DNA from 3 places in the Virgibacillus salidurans genome. Region 3 is predicted to be linked to each of the others. Evidence: riboswitches for the same ligand, from Rfam matches in the RefSeq annotation. Region 3 holds a riboswitch; each other region holds the start of a gene.
The links. Region 3 has a riboswitch for S-adenosylmethionine ahead of metK (methionine adenosyltransferase). Riboswitches for the same ligand answer to the same signal wherever they lie in the genome.
Positions count from the first base shown of each region.

Region 1 (3,291 bases), 890 kb from region 3:
CACATGGTTATGGAGTTACCATGAGTCATGTTAACGAATTAACCGCGCAGGGTCAGCCGGAATATATATTACAAAATCTTCCTCCTGAAGGGGATTTGGACATAACACGTCCTCAAATTTACTATGGGGAAGAGGCTTATCCGAATGTAATTGTTAATTCAGAAGTGGATGAATTTGATTATCCTTCTGGTGATGAAAACGTATCGAGTCGGTATGAAGAAGATTCGGGTATTACGTTAGATGGGATTAATCGGGCGTTATTTGCTTTAAAAGAGGGATCATTTCGGATGTTTGTCTCCGATCAGATAACAGATGAGAGTCAGTTTCTTGAAACCCGAAATATCATGGACCGTGTTAATCGAATCGCACCATTTTTCGAATATGATTCAGATCCGTATATTTTTGTTCGTGATGACGGCAGTCTTGCTTGGATGATGGATGCATATCTAACAGCTGAAAGATATCCATACTCGGAATCCTATCAGGAAAACAACAATTATATTCGAAATTCGGTAAAAGTAACCGTGGACGCTTACACTGGAGAAGTGGATTTTTATATAGCAAATCCGGAAGATCCATTGCTGCAGACATATGAAAACATGTTTCCTGAACTCTTCACAGAGGAAATTCCAGAGGACGTGCGGGCTCATTTCCGCTTCCCTGAAAGGTTGTTTAATATTCAGGCATCCATCTACGGCACCTATCATATGACCGATCTTGAAATGTTCTATAACCGGGAAGATGCGTGGGAGTTCCCGACAGAGAAATACTTTAATGAAGATATTGAGATGGAGCCTTATTATGTAACAATGAAACTACCTGAATATGAAGAAGAAGAATTTATTTTGATGATGCCGTATACACCAAGAAATCGACAAAATATGATTGCCTGGATTGGTGTGCGTAATGATGGAGAGCATTATGGTGAAAAATTTGTATATCGTTTTCCAAGACAGGAAAATGTATACGGTCCGCAACAAATTGAAAATCGTATCAATCAGGATAGTACGATTTCTCAGGAGCTGAATCTCTGGTCACAAGGCGGATCTGAAGTCATACGTGGGAACTTGCTCGCCATTCCGATTGAAGATACGGTCATGTATGTGGAACCAATTTATATTGAATCTTCCAACGAGACGTCACTTCCTGAAGTGAAGCAAGTTATCATCGCCTACGATGATCATATCGTCATGGAAGCCACATTTGAGGAGTCGCTTGAGCAAATGTTAAATCTTGTAGATCCGGATCGTCAGCCGGATGAGGAGCAAACACCTGAAGAGACAGCAGAGCCAGGTGAACAGGAACAGCAAATTTCAGAATCAGATGAGATATTACAAGAGTTCTCAGATCTGTTTAATTCCTACCAGGATGCGCTATCTGAAGGAAATTGGAACGAGGCTGCAGAAATTATGACAGAGATAGAAGATAGACTAAATGAAGAACAACAATGATTGTAGTAGGGAAAAGGGGCTCCGATAATATTTGGAGCTCCTTTTCTAATTTTACTGTATTTAAATTTTCAAAACCCACTTGACTTATCGGATTAATTAAAATACACTATACATTATAACTAAATATTCTTATCAAGAGAAGCTGAGGGATGTGGCCCTATGAAGCTTCAGCAACCCCTGATTAGTGTCAGGAAGGTGCTAATTCCACCGGGAGTAATTCTTGGGAGATAAGAGCGGAATATCAAAGTAAAGCCCTCTTTTCTCATATAAGAAAAGGGGGCTTATTTTTATGGTTACATACAGAAGTTCTTAGCTAAAGAGGAAAGTTTAGAAAAAAGACAAATGATAAGAAAGGATGATCACATGAGTGAAATTGTTGTGCTATCGGGAAGTCCTTCTGAATTTTCGCGATCGGAACAAGTACTTAAATACTTAGGGGCCTTACTTCAACAGGAGTATTTTTCAGTGACTCATATTTCTGTTAAAGACGTGCCAGCTGAAGACGTATTCCAAGGGAAGTTTGATAGTCCGGCCATTCAGGAAATTACGGCATTAGTCCAAAATGCAAAAGGTATTATAGTTGGATCGCCGGTGTATAAAGGTGCATATTCAGGTGTTCTAAAAGCATTGCTCGATATCCTCCCGCAAGATGTACTCAAGCACAAACCAGTACTTCCGCTGATGACAGGGGGGAGTCCGTCGCATTTGCTAGCAATCGAATACGCTTTGAAACCGGTGTTGGCCACATTAAAGGGGCATAATTTAAAAGGACTTTATCTGCTTGATAGTCAAATAGATAAACAGCAGGAAAATCCAATTATCGATGCGGACATTTTACAGCGCACGAAAAAGCAACTTCAATATTTTATCGAAATCGTTAACAGACAGGCGTCAGCAGTGTTTTTTACTTAAATAACGAAATTTCAAGGAGGAAAACATATATGGCTAAAAAGAGGATTTATTTAAATGCGTTTGATATGAACACGCCTGGGCATCAGTCCCCTGGTTTATGGACCCATCCGGATGATGAGTCATATCGCTATAAAGATAGCGAATACTGGATTGAACTTGCTAAATTGTTGGAAAAGGGACGGTTTGATGCTGTATTTCTTGCGGATGTATTAGGTACTTATGATGTGTATAAGGGATCACGTGATGCAGCTGTAAGTCAAGGGGCACAGGCTCCAGTCAATAACCCTTCCTTGGTAGTCCCTTTAATGTCAGCAGTTACAAAGCATCTTGGTTTTGGCGTAACAGCATCTGTTACACATGAGCATCCTTACACTTTTGCACGCAGAATCAGCACATTAGATCATCTAACTAAAGGGCGGATCGGATGGAATATTGTTACTTCTTATCTGAAAAGTGCCTCTGTCAATATGGGATTGGAAGGCCAAATTAAGCATGACGAGCGATACGATATAGCAGCAGAATATCTGGACGTTGCCTACAAACTTTGGGAAGAAAGCTGGGAGGACGATGCTGTTAAGGTAGATAAAGAAAATGGCATTTACACCGATCCTAACAAAGTTCATGACATTAATCATGAAGGGAACTATTTTAAAGTACCTGGAGCGCATTTGAGTGAACCATCTCCACAGCGTACTCCTGTTATTTATCAAGCAGGAGCATCTACGAAAGGTCGCGCATTTGCAGCTGAAAATGCCGAATGTGTGTTTATAGGTGCACCAACGATATCTGCAACGAAAGACACCGTTGATAAGTTACATGCTGATATCAAAGAGGCAGGGAGATTACCGGAAGAGGTGAAAGTACTCACAATGTTTACACCGATAGTTGGTCGAACAGAAGAAGAGGCTGTGGCAAAATTTAATGACTA
Region 1 is NZ_CP074373.1:1,427,280-1,430,570, forward strand. Features, by position in the region: gene KFZ58_RS07455 (UPF0182 family membrane protein) at 1-1,451, shown strand, start outside; SAM riboswitch class I at 1,578-1,685, shown strand; gene ssuE (NADPH-dependent FMN reductase) at 1,815-2,363, shown strand; gene KFZ58_RS07465 (LLM class flavin-dependent oxidoreductase) at 2,393-3,291, shown strand, end outside.
Region 1: another riboswitch for S-adenosylmethionine. It lies ahead of ssuE (NADPH-dependent FMN reductase); the one in region 3 lies ahead of metK (methionine adenosyltransferase).

Region 2 (3,291 bases), 1.2 Mb from region 3:
GACCGCTTCTTCATACGGATTTTTATTCGTAATCACGGTAATCCCTGCAGCACGTGCATTTTCTAATGTTTGATCATTCGTATCCGGTGCTTCCACTAACAATATTTTTCCCTGTTTATTGATAAATTGCTCAATGGTTGATTGCGGTAGCTGTTTGTTGTTCACCCATACGGCATCCACTTCTTCAGGAATGTCCTCCAGCTTCGACTCACCATTGATAGGGATAACGCTGAATCCGAGTTTTGCCAGTTGCTTGCCGCTTTTATCAAGTTTGTTATCAGAATCAGTCACAGTTGCAATTACTTTTTTACGAGCCCCTCCATCTTTACGATCAAATGGGGAAGTAAGCAGCCATTTTATAGCATCTTCTTCCGTAGCTTCAAAAAGTGGCGGCTGATCCACAGCTTTGGCAATGGCTTGATCTAGATCGACTAAAATATCTTTCGGTGACTCAATGCCAATCGATAGGCGGACTAATTCTTCCGTTGTTCCGCTTTTTTCTAAGTCCTCCGCGCTTAATTGTTGATGTGTGGTTGATGCTGGATGAATAATGAGTGATTTTGCATCACCGACATTAGCAACATGGGACCAGAGTGTAACATTATCAATTAACTTTCTGCCGGCATCTCGGCCGCCTTTGATACCAAACGTGATAACAGAACCGAATCCCTTAGCAAGATATTTTTTCGCAAGCTGATGGGATGGGTGCTCTTCTAGCCCTGGGAAATTAACCCATTCTACAGCTGGATGTTTTTGTAAATAAGCTGCGACCTCTTCGGCATTTTTATTATGACGCTCAATACGCAGATGCAATGTCTCCAACCCCTGAAGGAATAAGAACGCACTTTGTGGACTCAGGGACGCACCGATATCACGCAGGAGCTGCACACGTAATTTTGTCGCATAGGCTGCTGGCCCCAGATCAACATAGCGGAGGCCATTGTAGCTTGCGTCGGGCTCGGTAAAACCAGGGAAGCGTCCGTTGCCCCAATCAAATCGGCCACCATCCACAACGACACCGCCGATTGTTGTACCATGCCCACCAATCCATTTTGTCGCAGAGTGGACGACAATATCTGCACCCCATGTTAGTGGTTTTGTGCCATATGGCGTGGCAAACGTATTGTCAATGATTAAAGGAATATTGTTTTCATGTGCGATTTCGCCAACCGTTTCCACATCAAATATATTCAGACTTGGATTTGTAATAATTTCAGCGAAGACAGCCTTTGTTTTATCTGTAATAGCACCTCGAATTGCTTCAGGATCCGTGCCGTCAACGAATTTTACATCGATACCGTAACGAGGCAATGTATTTGCAAAAAGATTGTACGTTCCACCATATAAATTACTGTCAGCGATGATCTCATCACCTGAACCAGCAATATTAAGAATGGAAAGTGTAATTGCTGCCATCCCGGATGATGTTGCGACAGCCCCGATTCCATCCTCAAGTTGTGCCATCCGAGTCTCAAAAGCATCGACAGTCGGATTCATAATACGGCTGTAAATGTTTCCTGGTTCTGCTAGGCCAAATAAATTCTGCGCATGTTCCGTATCGCGAAATACATAGGATGTTGTTTGGTAGATTGGCACAGCCCTTGACCCAGTTGCAGGATCCGGTTCTTGGCCCCCGTGAAGTAATACTGTTTCCGGATTGTGAAATTGAAAGTTAGACATGAATAATTCCTCCTTGGATTTTTGGCAGTAGTGCCGCTTTTTAACGTATCTGGGAGGAAGAGGGGATAAATAAATAACCCCCTTCCTAAGAAGAGGGCGTATATGTAAACGATCCTCCTCTTATCTTCCAGACCAATGTTGATCTGTAGGATTTAGCACCGTAAAAGGCAAATTGTGTTGCCTTCAGGTTGCCGGGCATCAAAGGGCCTATCCCTCCGCCACTCTTGATAAGAGATTAATTTTTCTAAATTACTGAACAGTATAACGGTAATTTGGATGGAATGTCAACCGTTTTGGGGAATAAATTTTTATTTAATTGAATTCAATTAAACTTGATAAATTGGGTGTTTTTTCATACTATTAGTTTAAAAAGAATGAGAGGAAGTAGAAAATGACGGTTACCGAATCGAGAGAATTGCAGCTCCTCCGATATTTAGATATGCGCATGCATCTATCAGATACGGATAAGCAATACTATGTAATCCTTGAGAAGGGATATGAAGGTGAACAAAAATTTGCAGCACGATTGGAGGGATTGTCGGACAGGCTAATCATATTACATGATTTATTGCTTGAATGGAATAATACTTTTTTTCAAATTGATACACTGATCATTTATGAAAATTTCATCCATCTTATTGATGTGAAAAATTACGAAGGGGAATTCTTTATTGAAAATGAAAGATGGTACACAAAATCAAAAAAGGAAATTAAAGATCCCGTCTTGCAACTGACGCGATGCGAATCCTTACTCAGACAATTACTCCAACATCACGGTGTTAACCTTCCAGTCAAATCACACATCATTTTTATCAATCCCGAATTCACATTATTCCAAGCATCTATAGACGTGCCTATTATTTTACCCAGTCAACTCAATCGTTTCCTAAGACAATTAAGCAGAAGTTCATCAGGTGGAAATAAAAATATAAAAATTGCTGAAATGCTAGTAAAGCTTAGTGAAGATGAATCCCCATTCACTCGTATACCCAATTATGACTATGCTGAACTGAAAAAGGGAATAACCTGCCTTGCATGTAATTCCTTTTTGTTATCTGTAAAAGATAGATACATAGTTTGTGATAGCTGTGGCCATGAAGAGGACACGGATGCTTCTATATTAAGGAATGTAGGTCAATTTCAATTGCTATTTCCTAATGAAAAAATAACAACTACAGTGATTCATGATTGGTGTAACGAAATTAAATCAAAGAAAACGATTAGTAGAGTATTGAACAAAAATTTCATACGTATAGGTCATGGAAAATACTCCTACTATGCTGAATGCGGCGATTAGACCTTTTATGGCTACCGCTTTAGCTCCTTTTCTTAGATTTAAGGTAGCCATGAACGGTTCATGTTAACGTTAGGGAACATGTTCAGGATTACGGTAGCCATGAACGGGTTATGACGACGTCAAAGGGGATATTTTCGGGTTCGCGGTAGCCATGAACGGGTTATGACGACGTCAAAGGGGATATTTTCGGGTTCGCGGTAGTCATGAACGGGTTATGACGACGTCAAAGGGGATATTTTCGGGTTCGCGGTAGCCATGAACGGGTTATGACGACGTCAAAGGGGATATTTTCGGATTCACGGTAGCCATGAACG
Region 2 is NZ_CP074373.1:3,479,221-3,482,511, reverse strand. Features, by position in the region: gene KFZ58_RS17320 (PLP-dependent aspartate aminotransferase family protein) at 1-1,680, opposite strand, end outside; SAM riboswitch class I at 1,798-1,914, opposite strand; gene KFZ58_RS17315 (nuclease-related domain-containing protein) at 2,126-2,977, shown strand.
Region 2: another riboswitch for S-adenosylmethionine. It lies ahead of KFZ58_RS17320 (PLP-dependent aspartate aminotransferase family protein); the one in region 3 lies ahead of metK (methionine adenosyltransferase).

Region 3 (3,291 bases):
CATTGGAATTATGCTGGTCAATTTTTTCTCCTAACATTTCCGCATAAGTTGATGGTACCAGCGGCAGGAATGGTGAACCAAAGCATGCTGAAAATGTAGCCTGTGGCTCTGTTACCCCGCGCTCTGTACCTGCCAATTTACTTGTATATCCGCTTAAAAAGTGATACATGGCTTGCTCTTTCGTTAATTTACTAATCGGCGGCAAAGTTCCGGAAGCGTCAGCTGTTAAGAAAATAATTGTATTCGGATGTCCGGCAACGCTTGGGCTTATAATATTATCAATATTGTCTAATGGATAGGCGGCACGTGTATTTTCTGTTAACGACACATCATCATAATCAGGAAGTCGTGTTTCATCATCGAGAACGACATTTTCCAGCACGGAGCCAAATCGAATCGCATTAAAAATTTGCGGCTCTTTCTTCTCGGACAGGTTGATACACTTTGCATAGCAGCCCCCCTCAATATTAAATACGCCGTTTGGACTCCATCCATGCTCATCATCACCGATTAAGCGACGGTATGGATCAGCGGATAACGTTGTCTTTCCAGTTCCCGATAGACCAAAGAATAATGCAACATCGCCTTCTGGGCCAACATTTGCCGAACAATGCATTGATAAAATATTTCGTCTCGGCAGTAAATAATTCATAACCGAAAAGATAGATTTCTTTATTTCCCCGGCATATTCCGTTCCACCGATCAAAACAACCCGCTTTTTAAACGAAATAATAATAAATGTCTCTGAATTGGTACCATCAATTGCCGGATCTGCCTTGAAATTCGGTGCTGATACTACCGTGAATTCAGGCTGGTGTGAAGCAAGTTCTTCATTTGTCGGGTTAATGAATAATTGGCGAGAAAATAAATTATGCCATGCATACTCATTAATTACTTGAATTGGAAGACGGTAAGCAGAATCCGCTCCAGCAAACCCTTTGAATTGATATAGCTCATCTTTTTCCTCTAAATACGTGAGTACTTTTTCGTAAAGCTTATTAAAGGAGGTTTCATCAATGGCTTGATTAACGGGACCCCAATCAATAAAATCCTCACAAATGTCATCCTTCACAATAAATTTATCTTTTGGTGAACGACCTGTATAGGTTCCTGTCGTTGCCCGAACAGCCCCGGTTGCAGTAAGAACACCTTCATTTTTTGATAATATATTCTCGACCAAACGAGGAACAGGTGCATTTTTAATCAGGTTTTTATGGGAAGATATATTTTTGTCTAATGCATTTTCTACCGTTTTCATATGAAATACCCGCCTTTTGATGATTTTTTAAAATATAAAATTATCATATGCATCAATTTGTAAATAGTATAACACATTATTAACATTAGTCCACACTATTTATTGGATTTTTTTCGGAAATTTTTCTTCAATCTGCTAAGCTATTAAATAGTTGACATAGAAGGCTGCTTTCGTTAAGCTAAATTGCGAACGGATCTCTTATTCAGAGTTGGTGGAGGGACAGCCCCTATGAAACCCAGCAACCATCACTACGGTGAAAAGGTGCTCACCTGATGCAAGGATATTCCTTGAACAATAAGAGCGAAAGGCTTTGGTACCCTTTCCTCAGATTGTAGGAAGGGCTTTTTTAGTTGGTACTTTGAATAATAAAATGCATAGAATAATAAACAGAGTTCCGTAACATCATTAAAGGGAGGATTTAGCCGTATGGCTGCAAATCGTCGTTTATTTACATCTGAATCCGTAACAGAAGGGCATCCGGATAAGATTTCTGATCAAATATCAGATGCTATTCTGGATGAAATATTAAAAAATGATCCGCATGCACGTGTTGCTTGTGAGACAACGGTAACCACAGGGCTTGTATTAGTATCAGGAGAAATTACGACGAGCACGTATGTGGATATTCCTGCAACTGTTCGTCAAACGATTAAAGATATAGGCTATACAAGAGCAAAATATGGATTTGATGCTGAAACATGTGCGGTATTAACCGCAATCGATGAACAATCCGCAGATATTGCAGGTGGCGTTGATCAGGCACTTGAGGCGCGTCAAGGTAAAATGAGTGATGAAGAAATTGCCTCGATTGGCGCAGGAGACCAAGGTCTTATGTTTGGCTATGCATGTGACGAAACCGAGGAACTCATGCCCCTGCCAATCTCTCTAGCCCATAAGTTATCAAAACGATTATCAGATATGAGAAAAGAAAAAGTTCTTTCCTATCTGCGCCCAGACGGGAAAACGCAAGTAACCGTTGAATACGATGAACAAGATAATCCAGTTAAAGTAGATACCATTGTTATTTCCACACAGCATCATCAGGACATTACTGGTGCACAAATTGAAAAAGATATCATTGAACATGTTATCAAACCTGTTGTGCCAGGACATCTACTGGATGAAACAACCAATTATTTTATCAATCCAACAGGGCGATTTGTTATAGGAGGTCCACAAGGAGACGCAGGTTTAACAGGCCGTAAAATTATGGTAGACACATATGGGGGGTATGCCCGTCATGGCGGAGGCGCGTTCAGCGGGAAGGATGCAACGAAAGTAGATCGTTCCGCAGCATATGCAGCTCGCTATGTGGCCAAAAATATCGTTGCAGCCGATTTAGCAAAAACGTGTGAAGTACAGCTCGCTTATGCAATAGGTGTTGCAGAGCCTGTATCCATTGCGGTCAATACATTTGGTACAGGTCACGTCAGTGAAGAAAATTTTGCAAGAGCCATTCGGGAAATATTTGATTTACGGCCTGCTGGCATCATTCGTATGCTTGATTTACAAAAGCCTATTTTCAGAAACACAGCTGCCTATGGCCATTTCGGTAGAACGGATATTAAGTTTCCATGGGAAAAAACGGATAAGGTAGCTGAATTAAAGGCATTGGCGGAAAAATTTGATAAAGTTTAGAGTTATACCATACGGCGGGATCTGCTGTATGGTATAATTTTTATGTAAGGAATTGGAAATTTTAAAAATGTTGAAAGTCACAATATAAACGCTTTTTAATTATCTTACTTTTTGGTATTCACTGATCACTCGTGCAGTACGATAATAGAAAATATACAAGGGAGATAACAAAATAATAACCGGAAGCCCTCCCAGTATAATGAATCTGTTCGTTTAGACCGCTTGGAAAAAGAAATAGAACATATTAAAAGAAATCTAGATAAAATAATGGATACGTTAGCACACAATTCATCTATCTCAAGGTTGATGTTAAGTGAAATGTTTGCACAGGTGCTGAATCCATTGAATCATGGGAAGTCTTAAAAACCGGGAGAGACACACTCCAAATCGGGAGA
Region 3 is NZ_CP074373.1:2,312,681-2,315,971, reverse strand. Features, by position in the region: gene pckA (phosphoenolpyruvate carboxykinase (ATP)) at 1-1,258, opposite strand, end outside; SAM riboswitch class I at 1,454-1,559, shown strand; gene metK (methionine adenosyltransferase) at 1,685-2,896, shown strand.